Regions from separate parts of the Pseudoalteromonas sp. NH0006-46 genome, predicted to be linked through region 2. Evidence: predicted binding sites of a transcription regulator. Region 2 holds the regulator's gene; each other region holds the start of a gene.
What was found. Region 2 encodes sigma-54, which starts transcription at its own class of promoters, with help from an activator protein. Its sites were predicted from a motif close to GTTGGCACGNNNNTNGNNT; they were not measured.

Region 1: the regulator sigma-54 is predicted to act here: its motif matches at 2,346-2,364, upstream of fliE (flagellar hook-basal body complex protein FliE).
Region 3: the regulator sigma-54 is predicted to act here: its motif matches at 2,445-2,463, upstream of nirB (nitrite reductase large subunit NirB).
Region 4: the regulator sigma-54 is predicted to act here: its motif matches at 2,211-2,229, upstream of AC27I2_RS02020 (EF-hand domain-containing protein).

The regions. Positions count from the first base shown of each region.
Region 1 is NZ_BAAJML010000001.1:648,393-652,902, forward strand. Features, by position in the region: gene AC27I2_RS02945 (sensor histidine kinase) at 1-783, shown strand, start outside; gene AC27I2_RS02950 (sigma-54-dependent transcriptional regulator) at 780-2,246, shown strand; gene fliE (flagellar hook-basal body complex protein FliE) at 2,405-2,737, shown strand; gene fliF (flagellar basal-body MS-ring/collar protein FliF) at 2,758-4,473, shown strand; gene fliG (flagellar motor switch protein FliG) at 4,466-4,510, shown strand, end outside.
Region 2 is NZ_BAAJML010000001.1:248,713-253,222, reverse strand. Features, by position in the region: gene lptC (LPS export ABC transporter periplasmic protein LptC) at 1-273, shown strand, start outside; gene lptA (lipopolysaccharide transport periplasmic protein LptA) at 263-799, shown strand; gene lptB (LPS export ABC transporter ATP-binding protein) at 796-1,521, shown strand; gene AC27I2_RS01110 (RNA polymerase factor sigma-54) at 1,591-3,090, shown strand; gene hpf (ribosome hibernation promoting factor) at 3,117-3,404, shown strand; gene ptsN (PTS IIA-like nitrogen regulatory protein PtsN) at 3,409-3,861, shown strand; gene rapZ (RNase adapter RapZ) at 3,881-4,510, shown strand, end outside.
Region 3 is NZ_BAAJML010000006.1:196,477-200,986, forward strand. Features, by position in the region: gene nirB (nitrite reductase large subunit NirB) at 1-2,296, opposite strand, end outside; gene AC27I2_RS13270 (LruC domain-containing protein) at 3,287-4,510, shown strand, end outside.
Region 4 is NZ_BAAJML010000001.1:445,412-449,921, reverse strand. Features, by position in the region: gene AC27I2_RS02030 (hypothetical protein) at 1-496, opposite strand, end outside; gene AC27I2_RS02025 (HAMP domain-containing sensor histidine kinase) at 499-1,956, opposite strand; gene AC27I2_RS02020 (EF-hand domain-containing protein) at 2,265-2,498, shown strand; gene AC27I2_RS02015 (EF-hand domain-containing protein) at 2,523-2,750, shown strand; gene AC27I2_RS02010 (EF-hand domain-containing protein) at 2,931-3,167, shown strand; gene AC27I2_RS02005 (calcium-binding protein) at 3,176-3,412, shown strand; gene AC27I2_RS02000 (amidohydrolase) at 3,580-4,510, shown strand, end outside.

The sequences.
Region 1 (4,510 bases), 400 kb from region 2:
ACAGCGTTAGCTCCCGAGCCGGGGCAACTTATTTTAATGACCGATTTAAGTGAAACACGCCGTTTGCAGAAGCGAGTTGCCCATATGCAGCGCCTTAGTGCGTTGGGTAAAATGGTGGCGTCTCTTGCGCATCAGGTTCGCACGCCGCTTTCAGCGGCTATGCTTTATGCTGCTAATTTAGGCTCTAAGCGCTTACCTGAGGCATCTCGCGATAATTTTCAAACCAAGTTAATGTCTCGCTTAAAAGATTTAGAAACTCAAGTAAACGACATGCTACTTTTTGCCAAAAGCGGCGATCAGCAGGTTGTTGAGCAAGTGTCTATGCAGCAATTACTCAGCGAAGTAAAGGCGGGCGCCGATGCGATGGTGACACTAAACGATAGCCACTTAGCTGTCGGTCTCCCAGAACCAGATATTCAAATAACAGGTAATAAATCCGCCATAGCCAGTGCAATTCAAAACTTGATTCATAACAGTATCCAGATCACTGGTGCTGGCGCAGAAGTGTATTTAAGTGCAGTTACCGATGAGCTAGATTCAGACTATGTACGCATTAGCGTTGCTGATAACGGGCCCGGTGTTGATTTAAGCTTAGCAGAAAAAATATTTGAACCGTTTTATACCACTAAAAGTCAAGGTACGGGATTAGGGCTTGCTGTTGTGAGTTCAGTTGCAAACGCACATCAAGGACGTGTTGAAGTGACCAATAATAAAGGCGGTGGAGCATGTTTTAGTTTGCTTTTACCTATTCGCACCGCATCTAAATTAGAGGAATCATTATGAGTAACACTATTTTAGTTGTAGAAGATGATGCAGGGCTTCGTGAAGCCTTAATTGATACACTCGAAATGTCGGGGATTGAATGCATTGCGGCTAATTGTGCAGAGCAAGCCATGCTTTTGCTTAAAAAAGAGCAATTTTCGCTGGTGGTGAGTGATGTACAAATGGGGACTATGAGTGGTTTAGATTTACTACGAAGTATTAAGCTTAACCACCCTGAGCTACCTGTTTTAATGATGACGGCGTACGCCACCATAGATGATGCCGTTGAAGCTATGCGCTTAGGTGCGATTGATTACATGGCAAAGCCGTTTGCACCTGAAGTTTTGCTCAATATGGTAAGCCGCTACTTACCTGAAAAAGCAAAAGAGACAGACGGTCCTATTGTTGCCGATCCAAGTAGTATTCAGTTATTAGAATTGGCAAGTAGAGTAGCACGTTCCGATGCAAGTGTGATGGTGCTTGGTCCTAGTGGTTCTGGTAAAGAAGTGTTAGCTCGCTACATACATGATAAATCGAATCGATGCGATGAGCCGTTTGTTGCAATTAACTGTGCAGCAATTCCTGAAAACATGTTAGAAGCAACTTTATTTGGGTATGAGAAAGGCGCGTTTACAGGGGCAATTCAAGCCTGCCCTGGTAAGTTTGAGCAAGCGCAAGGCGGAACTATCTTGCTCGACGAAATAACTGAGATGGATCTTGGATTACAAGCTAAATTATTACGCGTTTTGCAAGAGCGCGAAGTGGAGCGCTTGGGTGGACGCAAGACAATTCAGTTAGATGTACGCATACTTGCAACAAGTAACCGTGATCTAAAAGAAGCGGTAAGCGAGAATCAATTTAGAGAAGATTTATATTACAGACTTAACGTGTTTCCGTTAATGTGGCGACCGCTCAATCAGCGCCCAGGGGATATTATTGTATTGGCTAAACATTTAATTGAACGTCATTTAAGCAAAAGTAAAGAGCCTATGGCTTACCTCGATAGTGGCGCAGAGAAAAAATTACTTGCTCACTCTTGGCCGGGTAATGTGCGTGAGCTTGATAACGTTATACAACGTGCGCTTATACTTAGGACTGGTAATACTATTAATGAGCATGCTATTTTTATTGAAAATATAGCCGCAACAGATTTTGTAATGACGCCTACATCGATTAGCACACAAAGTGCTAGTCAGTCTCAGGCGAACACTGCTGATAAAAGTATTGAGCATGGCCCTACTAGCTCTGCTTATTATGATGAAAAGTCATCATTAGTAGAGCCGCCAAAACAAGACTTATTAGCTGGTGATACGGGCAGTTATAAAGATGAGCTCAAAGATAAAGAACACCGTATCATTTTAGAAACGTTAGCAAGGTGCCAAGGTAAACGAAAAGATGTTGCTGAAACCCTCGGTATTAGCCCTCGTACTCTACGTTATAAACTAGCGCAAATGCGCGACTTAGGTATTTCACTTCCTGCGTAGCCTCACATTTAGCCCTTGATTCAGGTATTGAATTTAAGGGCTGTCAAAACTCTGACTCACAAAATTAAGCTTTAAGCTATTGAAAATTAAAGCTTATTATTTGGCATGGTTTGTGCTTTATCTATATTAAGAGTTAACTGCATTGTCAGAGAAAAATTATGAAAATTCAAAATAGCGCTGTATTTCAAGAAATGCAATCAATGGCTTTAGAGGCTGGTCGTAGTAATCAAGTTGAACGACTGCCAGTAAAAACGCAAGCCTCATCAACGGCTCAATTTGGCGACATGCTGTCAGATGCAATTAATACTGTGCACGGTTTACAGCAAGATGCTAAGCAAAAAGTGGTTGCAGTAGAGACCGGCGACAGAAGCGTCTCTTTGGCTGAAGCGATGATTGCATCTCAAAAATCGTCAGTGGCATTTGAAGCGACAGTACAAGTTCGTAATAAACTTGTTGAAGCTTACAAAGAAATCATGAACATGCCTGTTTAACTAGGTAGTGGAGAATTATTGTGGCGCAATCTAATCAATCAACCGATCTTGCACTTGCTACTGGTGATATTGACCAAAGCGATAGCGACGATCAACAAGAACAAAAATCTGGCTATTTAAGTTCGTTAAACGGTGTTGATTTATTGCGCCAAGTAACGCTTGTTATTGCTTTAGGCATTTGTTTAGCAATTGCTATATTCATCATTATTTGGGCTCGCCAGCCAGATATGCGCCCGCTTGGTAAAATGCAAACAGAAGAGCTAATACAAACGCTCGACTTTTTAGATGCACAAAAAATTGAATATCAAGTTGATGGTAATGTGGTACTTGTCCCTGAAACCGAATATCAAAACATTAAGCTGTTAATGACTCGTGAAGGGTTAGAGCAAGGGCCTACATCGGGTTCAGATATCATCATGCAAGACATGGGCTTTGGTGTAAGTCAACGCTTAGAACGCGAACGCTTAAAGCATGGTCGTGAGCAACAACTCGCACGTACAATTGAAGAGCTTAACAACATTACTCGCGCACGTGTATTACTTGCCATCCCAAAAGAAAATGTATTTGCGCGCAGAGAGAAAAAACCTTCAGCTACCGTTGTATTGACTCTTAAGCGAGGGCGTTCACTTGACAGCGAAGAAGTAGACTCTGTTGTTGATATGGTTGCATCGGCTGTACAAGGTTTAGAGCCAGCTCGTGTAACGGTAACGGATCAAAATGGTCGCTTATTAAATTCTGGCTCACAAACGTCTCTTGCGGCACGTTCGCGCAAAGAGTACGACATAGAGCGCAAGCGTGAACAAGAGTATCTTGAAAAAATTGATAGCATTCTAATTCCCGTCGTAGGGCTTGCAAACTACACTGCACAAGTTGATTTAAGCATGGATTTTAGTGCCATTGAAGAAACGCAAAAGCGCTACAACCCAGATCTGCCTGCAGTAAGAAGCGAAACAACGTTTGAAGAAAATAATATAGGCGGTTTAGCGGTAGGTATACCTGGTGCGTTGACGAATCAGCCGCCAGTAAACTCAAACATTCCTGAAGTAGCTGGCCAAGGTGGAGCAGGTAGTGCAACTTCACCATCAAGAACACATAAAGAAGCTACGCGTAATTATGAGCTAGATACAACTATTTCACATAAGCGCCAGCAAACAGGTGTAATACGTAGAATAAGCGTGTCGGTGGCTGTTGATTACACTCCAAAAGTAGGTGAAAACGGTGAAACAACCATGACACCGCGCTCAGTGGAAGAACTGTCAAATATTCGCCGTTTATTACAAGGTGGTGTTGGTTTTGATATGCAACGTGGTGATGCACTTGAAGTGGTAACGGTTCCGTTTGTGCGTGAAGCAACTGATTTTGACATTAGTGTGCCGCTTTGGGAACAAGACTGGTTTATGAAAATAATCCGCTTAGTACTGGGTGCCCTCGTTATTATTGTACTGATAATGGCGGTAGTTAAACCGATGCTTAAACGCTTAATTTACCCAGACGATACACTTGAAGAGTATGACGAAGATGCCTTAAGTGCTGGTGTAGATATTGGCGATAGCACGTTAGATATGCTAAACAAAGACTTTGATTCTGCTTCAATTGGTTTCTCAAGCGATGGTACACTTCAGTTACCAGACCTACATGGCGACGAAGACTTACTAAAAGCAATTCGTGCCCTTGTGGCCAATGAACCAGAACTCTCATCACAAGTAGTGAAAGCGTGGTTAACAGAAGATGACTGATCAAGAACAAAAACAATTACCGCCAGCGTTTGATGTT
Region 2 (4,510 bases):
ATTAACGCTAACGAAGCAACACTATACGAAGGCAGACAATTAATACTAGAAGGTAACGTTGTTGCTAGTAACTTAACTGATAACGCAATGATAGATAAAATAAATGCTGATAATATTCAGGTAGATATAAAATTACTAACGATGCAATCAGAACAACCTGTCATTGTTACAGGACCCAATTTAAAGATCACCGGTAAAGGCCTCGAAGCCGATTTAAAAACCGAAGTGATAAAACTAATTAACCATACGCGAACTATTTATTATGACCAATAAACTATTAACACTCTTTATTATTCCAACATTTATACTTGCACTCGGTGCAAATGCTGCTGAACCAACGGCGCCACTTGCTGCAAATCAAATTTCTATTAGTGCTGATAAGCAAGAAGGTCAACTGAAAGAAAATGTAGGTATATTCGAAAAAAACGTTGAAATTATTCATGGCGACAGAAAAATTACCGCTGACCGCCTAGAAGTGCATAAACGCGATGAATTGGGTGATAACAAGCAACTGTTAATTGCTACAGGTACACCCGCTTATTTTGAAGAAAAACAAGCCGACGGCACAATAATGAGCGCCAGCGCTAATGAAGTTAGATACGATGTTTCTAAACGTTTTTTAACATTAATTGGAAATGCACAGGTCTCTCAAGCTGGGCAAAAAATGAATGCAAAAAGCATTACCTACGATATTGAGCAACAACTCATTAGCGCCGAAAAAGATGAAAGCTCAACGGATCGCGTGCACACCATTTTAGTACCTGTGGAGCCAAAAAAAAGCGATAAAGGTAAGCCATGAGTACATTAAAAGCAGAGCTATTAGCCAAAAGCTACAAAGGCCGAGAAGTAGTTAAAAATGTAGGCTTAGAAGTTAAAGCCGGCAGCATTGTGGGCTTACTTGGTCCTAACGGTGCCGGTAAAACCACCACGTTTTATATGATTGTAGGCTTAGTCCCTAGCGATAAAGGTAAAATATCTATCGACGAGAACGATATTACTCTTTTACCTATGCACAGTCGTGCTAGATTAGGCATTGGCTACTTGCCGCAAGAGTCGTCTATATTCAGAAAGTTAACCGTGTATCAAAACTTAATGGCTATTTTAGAAACTCGAAAGGAGCTCACTAAGCAAGCCAGAGAAGATACACTTAATAATCTATTGGATGAATTTAGTATTCAACACATTCGCGATAGCAAAGGTATGGCACTATCGGGCGGAGAGCGTCGCCGAGTAGAGATTGCACGTGCTTTAGCTGCAGATCCAAAGTTTATTTTATTAGACGAACCGTTTGCCGGCGTTGACCCTATTTCAGTGTTGGATATTAAAAAAATTATTGAACACCTTAAAAACCGTGGTATTGGTGTATTAATAACAGACCATAATGTAAGAGAAACCCTTGATGTTTGCGAAAAAGCCTACATAGTTTCTCATGGGGAACTGATTGCTTCTGGTACCCCTGAACACGTATTAAACGATAAAACTGTACGCGATGTATATTTAGGCGAGCAATTTAGGCTGTAACATTTACGCCTTATTTGTATGCATCTGCTAGTATTAATTATAACAACTTAAAAGGATTGTTAGAGATACATGAGGCAATCACTACAGCTGCGCATGGGCCAGCAACTTACAATGACACCTCAGTTGCAACAAGCTATTCGCTTGCTGCAATTAAGCACATTGGATCTTCAGCAAGAAATACAAGAAGCGCTCGACAGCAACCCATTACTTGAGGTTGAGGAGCAAGACTATGCCGATGACCTTGCAGGCAAAAATGAGCAAAAAGCAGATAATGATGAAGTGACAGTAAGTGCATCTGCAGATGAAGCCCCCAGTGAGTATGAACAAGACAGTGGTGAAGCCCTAGCAAAAGATACCGTCAGTGACGACATGGCAATGGACGTTAGCTGGGATGAGTACATGAGTGCCGCCCCAGCATCGTCTTCAGGCCCCATGCCTGAAGATGAGTCTATTTATCAAGGTGCATCGACTGAAACCCTTCACGAATACTTAATGTGGCAATTACAACTAACGCCATTTAGCCCTACGGATGAAGCGATTGCTATTGCAATAGTTGAAGCCGTGGACGACTCAGGCATATTAACCCTCAGCTGTGAAGAAATTTTAGAGAGCTTTAATCAAGATAACGACGATGACGTTGAGGTTGAACTTGATGAAATTGAAGCCGTTTTAAAGCGTATTCAATTATTTGACCCTGTTGGTATTGCAGCACGAAGCTTACAAGAATGTTTGTGTATTCAGTTAAATCAATTTGATAAAGGCACCCCTTTTATTGACGAAACAAAAATGATTTTAACCGAGCACATAGATTTGTTAGCTGCTCGCGACTACCGTACATTAATGAAAAAAACGAAGCTCAAAGAAGATGAGCTTAAAGAAGTAATGACACTTATTCATACGCTTAACCCAAAGCCTGCAGACACAATAGTGCGAGAAGAGTCTGAATATGTAATACCAGATGTGTCAGTTAAGAAAATTAAAGGCCGCTGGGTTGTTGAACTAAACCCAGACAGCATGCCAAAAATTCGTGTGAACAGCCAATATGCTGCAATGTCGCGTACAGTTAAGTCGAGCGGTGATAGCCAGTTTATTCGCTCACATTTACAAGAAGCTAAATGGTTTATTAAAAGTTTAGAAAGCAGAAACGACACACTTTTAAAAGTAACTAACTGTATCGTAAAACAACAACAAGGCTTTTTTGAACACGGTCCAGAAGCCATGAAACCTATGGTTTTAAATGATGTAGCCGAAATGGTAGAAATGCACGAATCGACAATTTCGCGCGTAACGACTCAAAAGTACATGCACACACCGCGTGGAATATTTGAGCTTAAATACTTTTTCTCAAGCCATGTAAGCACGGAAAATGGTGGAGAATGTTCATCCACAGCGATACGAGCACTTATCAAAAAATTAATCGCAGCAGAAAACTCAGCAAAACCATTGAGTGATAGCAAAATTGCGGATATATTGGCTGAGCAAGGAATTAAAGTAGCAAGACGGACAATCGCAAAATACCGCGAATCTCTTGCTATTCCACCGTCAAATCAGCGAAAGAGCCTGATCTAAGACGCTAAACAAAGAGGGTAATGCTTATGCAACTAAATTTAACTGGTCGTCATGTAGAACTAACTGATTCATTAAGAGACTATATAAATACCAAATTTGCGAAGCTAGAAAGGCACTCTGATCATATTAATAATGTTCATGTCATTCTTGATATAGAAAAATTAAATCAAAAAGCAGAAGCAACTATTCATGTAAGTGGCGCTGAATTATTCGCATCCACTGAACATCAAGATATGTATGCAGCGATTGATTCATTGATTGATAAGCTTGACCGTCAAGTAATTAAACACAAAGAGAAGCTTGCTCGACACTAATATGATGAAACTAAGTTCACTTATATGCCAGGACTGCAGCAAAGCTGCGGTCCTTTTTAATAGTAAAAAAAGAATTTTAGAATTTATTAGCGAGCTTGCTCACGATAAATTACCGTATTTGTCTCAACAAGATATTTTGGGCGCTTTATTAACTCGCGAAAAGCTAGGTAGCACAGGAATAGGAAGAGGCATAGCTATTCCACATGGTCGAATGAGCGGCGCACAAGAACCTTTAGCATTAGTATTAGTAAGTGAAACACCGATTAACTTTGATGCTATAGATAATCGACCAGTTGATATTTTTGTTGCACTCATCGTACCTGATGGTGATAACCAGCAACACTTAAAGACGCTAGCGACGATAGCTGATAAACTAAAAAACAAAGAATTTTGCAAACAGCTACGCTGTGCTAAATCGGACGCCGAGCTGTATCAAATTATTGTTGACCAATCGTAATAAATTTAAAGGGTGATTAATGGAGTTGATTATCATAAGTGGCCGTTCTGGTTCTGGTAAGTCGGTTGCTTTACGCGTTGTTGAAGATCTAGGTTATTATTGCGTAGATAACATCCCTGTAAATTTATTACCTTCTTTGGTAAGAAGCGTTTCTGATAACTACGATAAAATCGCCGTTAGCATCGATGTGCGAAACTTGCCAAAAGAACAAGATGAATTTAATCACATTATTGAATATTTACCGGGTTTTACAAAACCAACACTATTTTATTTAGACAGTGAAGATCAAACATTAATAAAACGTTTTTCAGAAACAAGACGTTTGCACCCTCTATCAATCGATTCGCTTCCGCTTGATTTAGCCATAAAAAAAGAAAAAGAACTACTTGACGTGCTAACTACTCGTGCCGATTACATGATAGATACCAGCGACTTGAGTGTTCATCAACTCGCTGAATCGATTCGTGAAAAAATATTAGGTAAAAAAGACAAGCAGCTGATTGTCACATTTGAATCATTTGGTTTTAAACATGGTATACCTAAAGAAGCAGACTACGTATTTGATGCACGTTTTTTACCTAACCCACATTGGGAGCCTGAACTAAAACCACTCAATGGTTTAGACCAGCCAGTAAAAGATTATTTAGCT
Region 3 (4,510 bases), on a different contig from region 2:
TTACTACACTTTTAAGGTAGTCTAGGCCGCCTTCAAGATTTTCCATCCATACAGAGGCACGCTGTAGTTTGTCGGCGGTTTTTATGTAAAACATTAAAACGCGGTCTATGTATTTAATAAGCGTGGCTGTATCTAAATCGGTAGCAAATAAATCGGCATGGCGAGGGCGCATGCCACCGTTACCACATACGTATAAGTTCCAGCCATTTTCAGTTGCTATGATACCGATGTCTTTACTTTGTGCTTCAGCACATTCGCGGGTACAACCTGACACTGCCATTTTAATTTTATGAGGAGAGCGTAACCCTTTATAACGATTTTCGATATCGATGGCGTGGCCAACACTGTCTTGTACACCATAACGACACCACGTACTTCCCACACATGACTTAACCGTTCTAAGAGACTTACCATAAGCGTGGCCTGTCTCAAAGCCAGCTTCAATGAGTCTTCCCCAAATAACGGGTAGCTCTTCTAAACGTGCGCCAAATAAATCGATGCGCTGCCCGCCAGTCACTTTACAATAGAGGTTAAAGTCTTTTGCTACTTGGCCAATGACAATGAGTTTGTCGGGTGTTATTTCGCCGCCTGCAATACGAGGCACTACAGAGTACGAGCCGTCTTTTTGCATGTTAGCAAGGTAAGTGTCGTTAGTATCTTGTAGGCCAACATGGGCTGGTTCTAAAATAAAGTCATTCCATGTTGATGCTAAAATAGAAGCGATTGCAGGCTTACAAATTTCACAACCATGATGCCCACTACCGTGTTTAGCTAATAAATCATCAAAGGTTTTAATGCTTTCTACTTTAACCATATGCAGTAGCTCTTGGCGCGAATACGCGAAGTGCTCGCACACATGGTTGTTTACTTCAACACCACGACTCGCTAACTCATCATCTACTACCGATTTAAGTAAAGCAGCACAGCCACCACAACCACTGGCTGCTTTTGTGCACGATTTAACCGCGGCTAAATCGCATGAGCCACCATCAATGGCTCCCACAATGTCGCCTTTACTCACGTTATGACACGAACAAATGGTGGCGGTATCGGGTAGGGCGCTGCCCGCTAATGAAGGTGCGCCAGCGCTGTCTGGTAAAATTAAACACTCAGGATGTTCTGGTAAGTCCATGTCGTTTAACATGTACTGCAGTAGCGTATCGTAATCACTAGTATCGCCAACAAGTACTGCACCAAGCAGCTTATCGCCGGTTTCATTTAGAATGATTTTTTTATAGCAGTCTCTAATTGGATCTTGGTAAATAAGCTCTTTGCAGTTGGGTGTTTTTGCATGAGCGTCGCCAATAGATCCTACTTCAACACCGAGCAGTTTTAATTTAGTGCTCATATCAGCACCTGAAAATTCAAGTTTGCCGCCACTTAGCTGGCTTGCTGCAACGCGGGCCATGTTGTAGCCAGGTGCCACTAAACCAAAGAGTTTTTTGTCCCACAAGGCACATTCGCCAATAGCTAAAATATCAGGGTCTGAGGTTTGGCACTGGTTATTAATAATAATGCCGCCTCGCTCGCCTAGTTCTAGCTCAGCCACTTTGCCCAGTTGATCATAAGGGCGAATACCGGCAGAGAACAAAATTAAGTCGGTTTCTAAAAACGTACCGTCTGAAAAGTTTAATCTAAAGCGGCTAGTTTCACCTTTAACTATTTCGCTGGTCGCTTTTGAGGTATGAACAGTAACGCCTAGTTTTTCTATTTTATTTTTTAATAGCGTACCGCCTTGCCCGTCGAGCTGTACAGCCATAAGCTGCGGTGCAAACTCAACAACATGCGTATCAAGCCCTAATTGTTTAATGGCGTTTGCAGCTTCAAGTCCTAATAAACCACCACCAATTACTACACCGCTTTTACTGGCTGCGGCACTGGATTTTATTTGCTCTAAATCCTCTAGGGTGCGATAAACTAAACAATGGGGTTGATCGTTCCCCTTAATTGGCGGCACAAACGGGAACGAGCCCGTAGCAAGTACAAGCTTATCGTACGGGTATTGATCGCCAGTTTGAGTAGTTACTACTTTATTTACTCTATCAATGCCTTCAACCCACTGTTTAGTATGCACATTAATATTAAGTTGTTGATAGTTGTCTAAAGTTGTTAGTGCTAAATCGGCGGCTGTTTTGCCATCAAACACGCTTGATAAATAAACGCGGTCGTATGCAAGATTTGCTTCTCCACAAAGTACTGTAATATTTGCTTTATCATCGCTTTGACGCATTTGCTCAACAAAATGATGTCCGACCATACCATTGCCAATAATGAGTATTTTTTGCGAGGTTTGCATTAGGCATTCCTTAATGTGACGGTTTAAATTTTAAAAACAAAAAAGCCCGCCTCAGATACAAATTCATGTAACTGCGAGCGGGCTTCTTTGCCTGTGGTCATAACAACCTAAATGTATGCCGTTAAAATAACGGACTTGTATTTTATTAAAGCAATAACCTAGCCATAAAAATAAGTTACTGATTAATAGGGTTATTAATGTTTTTTGTAAATAGTAGAATCAAATATAGTGCTTTTTTGGTGCAGGGTTTGTATTAATTAGTGCAGTTTAAATGTATCTGGGACTAATAATGCACAAGTTACTTAATAAAGGACCGTATAGGTGGGAGTTTGAAGGTTAAGCTAAAACTACGTTGCATACAGCGCACATTACATGAGTGATAAGAACCCAAGTTAGGGCTAGTGATTACAGATTTTATCACTAAGTTATTGATTATTTATATAGACAAAAAGAGTAATCAAAGCTAAATGAAAACTAACGCCCAGAATAATAATTGATATGACTTTATTTGACTTACCTTTTTTAAAACTAGCAAAATCCTTAAATTGCATTTTATAACTACCGAAAGTGACTCCCTTTAGCACGAGGCAGCCGGTTGAATAAAATAAAAAACCAAAGGCCGTATCAATTACTAGCCATAAAAACATATCGAACATAATGCTCATATTAATTCCTTATATCACGTTGAGTTTTAGATTAAATCGCACAGACTAACACCCCAGTTAGTTAGTCTTAAAAATAGTTGTCACTGCTTTCAATATAATCATTTTATTAAAGCATATTCATTAAACAAAGCCAGAGCATGAAGTATAAGTAAACATAAAAACCTCTCTTCTACACGCGCTTGTGTATTTTGCAAAATGCAACTGAATCTATTGCAAGATGCGTGAAGCTTAAGTTTTTTATATTTTACATATTGATTTTCAATAGCTTAAGTTTTGGAACGGACCCTGCAATGGTTTAAATACTAAATTCATTAGGGGCTAAATTATGAAACTAAACAAATTTGCAACCGCGTGCTTACTTGCATTTCCATGCGCTGTGCTTAGTCAACCATTCGAATCGTGTCCTAGCCAAGCATTTTTAATGCAAGACTCAAACGCGCAACTTTACGGAATAGATTTAGTTTCAGCTAAACCTACCGTTTTAGCATCGCAGCTAACGTTTACTGATGAGTTAAATACTAACAGTGTTAATGCGGTCGGTTTTAATTATAAAGATCAATACATGTACGGTTACAGCAAACAATCGCTGGGTAGTGTTGTACAGCTTGGCAGCAACTACGAAATGAAGCGGTTAAACGTAATAGGTTTGCCAGTCACAAATTTTTATGTCGGTGACGTACAAGTTACGGGTGAAGGTAACGATCAACGGGCTACTTATTATGTATACCATCCTAACTTTGGTGTATTCGGTATTAATTTAGAAGGTGACCTAGATGCACCTATAACGGCAAGTTTATTACCTAATACAAATACATGGAAATTGTCTATCTATGATTTTGCTTTTCATCCTGATAGCAACCTTTTGTACGCTGTAGAACCAAACGGTAATTTATACGAAATAGATATTGCAGCAAATACCCATACGTTAATTACTCAGGTTGATGTAGGTGATGATACGGGTGCATTTGGGGCGGCGTATTTTGATGTGAAGGGCCAGTTTTATTTTAGTAACAACAAAAGCGGTAAAATCCACAAAATAGATTTAAGTGTTAGCCCAGTTGTAGGTTATACGCCCGTTGCCAATGTGTTTACATCAGGCCCTAAATCAAGCCAAAACGACGGTGCGCGCTGCGCCATTGCCGAAGTAAAAGTAACTGACAGCTCAATTGACTTTGGTGATGCGCCAGCGCCTTACAACACAAGCCTTGAGCAAAGTGGCGCAAGGCATTTATTTGATCCTAATAGCACAGGCACTGATTTAATTTATTTGGGAAGCTCGGTTGATGGCGAAAACATTAATATCGACGCCGATTTACTCTTGTCTCCTGTTGATGAGTCAGACGATGGGGTGAGCTTTGTAACGGCTATTTCGGCAGGGCAAGACTCGCAAATTATTGTAAACGCGTCTACGTCTAGCTTTTTGTATGCGTGGTTTGATTGGGACCAAAACGGCCGTTTTACTGAAGACGAAAGAATGGTGACCAAGTTAGCTATTAATGAAGGCGACAACAGTATATTAATTACAGTGCCAAGCAACACTAAATCGGGC
Region 4 (4,510 bases), 200 kb from region 2:
CGCGAAGTAATAGCTGCTGCTCTATATCTGCCAGCGACGACAGGGTTTTCTGCATTTGGTTATTAAGTGCTTGCTGCTCTTTTTGCGCGTTTATTTGTAAGGTGATTTGCTGTTTTTGCAGCCATAAGTACTGTTTTATATCATCAGGCCAAAAATAGGCTAGGTCGAGTTTAAGTAACTTGGTCATTACTGTATTTGGGTCGGTACTTACGTTTAAGCACATAAATTTAAAAAATGCTTTTAGCTCATTTTCACCTTTAAATGACCGCTTTGTTGGTGGCAATGTAAACCCGCCGCATTGATTTGCATGCAGCGCTATAACCCGCTCAGCGGAGGGGTAAACAGGGGCTAATTTAGGCATTGGCTTGGGGCTAGGAGATACGTTTTTAGTATTTGATATTTTAGTATCGCCCAGCGCTTGCGTGCCATCATTAAGCTCACAACCCGATACAATTAGGCTACCTGCAAGCACACATAAAATAGTGAGTATGCGCATTGTTAATTAACTCCTAAATTTTTACTGATTGGTATTTTTATTAAAAAACGGCAACCGTGTGGTTTATTTTTCTCAACACTTAATGTGCCTTGTAGCTGCTCAACCGTCTCTTTTACTATTGTTAGGCCCAAACCACTGCCTTGTAAGGTAATGCTTTGCTCATGTTTACCTTGATAAAACGCACTAAAAATATGCTTTATTTCGTGCTCTTTAATGCCACAGCCATTATCGGCCACCTCCAAACACAGCTGATGTTGCTCGCATTTTAAATTTACAATCACACCTTGGTCATCATCAGAAAATTTTAAGCTATTTGAAATTAACTGAATTAGCATCATTTCTATTAGTTCATTAGGAAGCGCAAGGACAGTGCTTGAAACAGAGTTTTTCCACTGAATACATTGCTTTCGGGCCGTTAGACGATGCTCAAAATGACCATTAATTTTTTTAATTAAATGATCAATATTAACCTCGCTTGAGCTGTTTATCGTTGCTCTAATAGCGTTATAACTGAGTAGGCTATCTATCATCATGCGAAGGCGCACCGTAGATTGAGTTATAAGGGTAAGCACCGCTTTTTGTTCGTTATTAATAGGGCCAACAATTTCATCGGTGAGTAAATCGGTTCCTTCAACCATAGAGGCAAGTGGTGTTTTAAGTTCGTGTGTTACGTGGCGTAAAAACGTATCCTTTTGTTGCTCAAGCATATACAGCTGAGTTTGTACCCACTGTAGTTTTTCTCCGAGTTCGACTAACTCTGACGAGCCTTTTACTGCTATCTTTTGGTGCCAATCACCCTGCCCGAGCTTATCAATAACCCTAGTAAGCCCTTTTAAGCGCAAACTTATACGCCATAAAAAGCCGCCGCCAACCAATAAAGTAAGAGGAATAAGTGCCACTAGCCAATTTATAAACGACGCTTGTAGGCTGGCTAGCTCGTTTTGGTTATGGGTTATTTGCGCTTCGTTTTTATTTTTGAGCCACACTGTGAGCTCTGTAATTGACTCGCTTATGGGTAAGAAGAGCTCTGCTTTTTGCTGTTTTTTCTCAACGAGCTGGTGTTGTGCTGTTTGCAAAATAGTTAAAAGCTGTGTCCATTGGTATATGTAGTCTGGGTTTGCATTAATGTGTTTGAGTTCATTTATGCTCTGCACAGACGATTGCCATTTATCAACAATGAGGGCGTTGAGCGCATCACTTTTTAACACCCAATTTTGCCTTGTTGCGCGCTCAAGGCTATTAAGGTCTTGCTTTAAATTAGCGAACGATTTTGTGAGCTGGTAATGATTACTCACAATTTGCTGGGTGGTTGCTAGCTGCTTGTTTAACGCATTTAAAAACACAATAACCACAATAGACAGTGGCAATAACGACAGCAGCATGCTTAACGCAAACTGCCCTATTAAATTAGGGCGCCAATTAAGCATTGCATTGTAATGTTTAGCAAACGTTGCAGCCATTGCAGTAAACTCTGTAAGTAAATAACGCGCCTATTATTATCAATACCGCCTATACACATGCTGAACCATATTCATTTTAAATCGCCATTTTGTTGCTAAACAGCAACAGCACAACTGATTGATTTAACTAAGATCACAAAAAATACCTTCAACCCTGTTGCTGTATTTACACAAAATTACACACAGTCAGTGTAATTTTTACCTACAAACCCAAACTAAAAAACACAACTCATTGAAAGTAAATAAAAATAAAATTTGGCACCCTTTTTGTAATGGGTGTAACAAATAAATTTAATAGGGAAATACACATGAACATTAACACTTTGGTTTTTTCAACATTACTTGCGTTGGGTTTTGTGAATACAGGCGCATACGCTATGGACGTTGACGCTACGTTTAATGAACTAGATAAGGACAGCGACGGCCTGTTAAGCGAAGCCGAGGCAAAAATGGACGCCGTGCTTAAGGAAAACTTTGCACAAATAGACACAGACCAAAATGGTCAGTTGTCGCTAAATGAATTCAGAAAATTTATTCAATAAATTAACTTCAAAAGGAATGAAATTATGAAACAACTTATTGCTGCTTTTTTATTATTATTTTTAGCTATCAGTGCAACGGTATTAGCTTCTCCTTCGGCCGTGCGATTTGCACACTTAGATACAAACATGGACGGAAGTATCTCGTTTGTTGAAGCTAAGCAGGATAAAGAGCTACTTAGACAGTTTACCGATTTAGACGAAGACAACAACGAGATGATCTCTAAAGCAGAGTTTGAAAACTTTAAGCCATAACAGATTAAGTTTTGCTTAAGCTTTTAACTTGTAAAGTGTACTAAAGCATTTGCCATAATCCCTGAGGGAATGTGTAAAAGGATTTAATGTTGGGAGTTAAATTATGGCAAGTGCTTTATCTAATTAAGCGTAATAACTCATTATTCAATACAACTTAATTACCCTTTTGGAAGGACTACCATGAAGATACGTTACTTTGTAACCACCATAGCGTTGCTTTTAAGTTTTAATGCTTCTGCACTTGATGTAAAACAGCGCTTTGATCACCTCGATACAGATAAAAACGGTTACCTTACTCATAACGAACTAGAACGCCAGCCCCAGTTACTTAGCACGTTTATAATGTGGGATAAAAATCAAGATAAACAAATTTCATTAATTGAATTTAAAAATTACCTTACTAACAATCTTTACTGAGTATTTTAATGAATCCCATACACTTTTTTATTTTATGCGCTCTACTTGTATTTAGCGCATCAAGTTTTGCCATCAGTGACAGCATTAATAACCAATTTAAAAAAATAGACAGAAATAAAGATGGATTTTTAACTCGCTCTGAAGCTTCAATAGACCCAGCCTTGTGGTCTAAATTTGTAAGTTACGACCAAGATAAAGACGGTCGGCTAACACTGAGTGAATACCATTTATATGCCAGCAAGTAGCACAAATTTAATTAACCTTTTTAACCTAACGTTTTAGGCAATTAATTTAATAGCTAAGCAGCTAGCTTAGCTTTAACTGTCTATTTTACGAGCTTATCGCATCCTATTGGTATTCTAAAAAAGGGTTTGCTAGTGTTATTGCACTAAAAATAACAAATCAGTGCACTATGTTACTCAAAAATTTACTTAAACCACTTATACTTGCCAGTCTCTGTGCAGGGTCTAGCTTTGCGATTGCGCAAACCAAAGTTATTTATAATGCCAATGGTTATACCCCGCTTTATAAAGGCAAAATGCAAAAAGGCGAGCTTCAACAATTTAGCACTTTGGTTATAAAAGATGGCAAGGTCGTTAAAGTAGGCGGCGACACACTCAAAGAAAGCTTTCCAGATGCCAAGCTAATAGACGCGAAAGGCAACACCTTACTACCCGGCTTAATTGATGCCCACGGCCATGTTATTGGGCTAGGCGATAACTTATCGCAGTTAGATGTACGCGGTGCGAAGTCGGTTGATGACGTTACAAATAAATTAAAGCAATTTGCGCAAGGTAAACAAGGTTGGATCATCGGCCGTGGCTGGAACCAAGAGTTATGGCCAGATACACGCTTCCCTAGCGCTAAAGATTTAGACAAAGTGGTAAGCGATCGTCCGGTTGTTCTATCTCGTGTTGATAGCCATGCAATTTGGGTTAACTCAAAAGCGCTTGAACTTGCAGGCATTAACGCCGACACAAAATCGCCAAAAGGCGGTGAGATAATTAAAGATGAATTTGGTAACCCTACCGGTATTTTTGTTGATAAAGCTGAATCGTTAATTGTTCAGCACATGCCAGCCCCTTCAAAACAAGATATTAGCAACTCACTCGATGCCGCAGGTAAGCATTTATTAAGTTTAGGTATTACCTCTACTCACGATGCTGGGATAGATAAAGCCACATGGGAAGTGTACAAAGAGCGCGGTGAACAAGGCAATTTACCTTTACGTATTGTGGCAATGCTAAGCGGTGCTAGCCCAGATTTACCAGCGATGTTAAAAGCGGGGCCATATCACGATAACTATGATTTTATGGAAATTCGTAGTGTTAAAGTGTATGCCG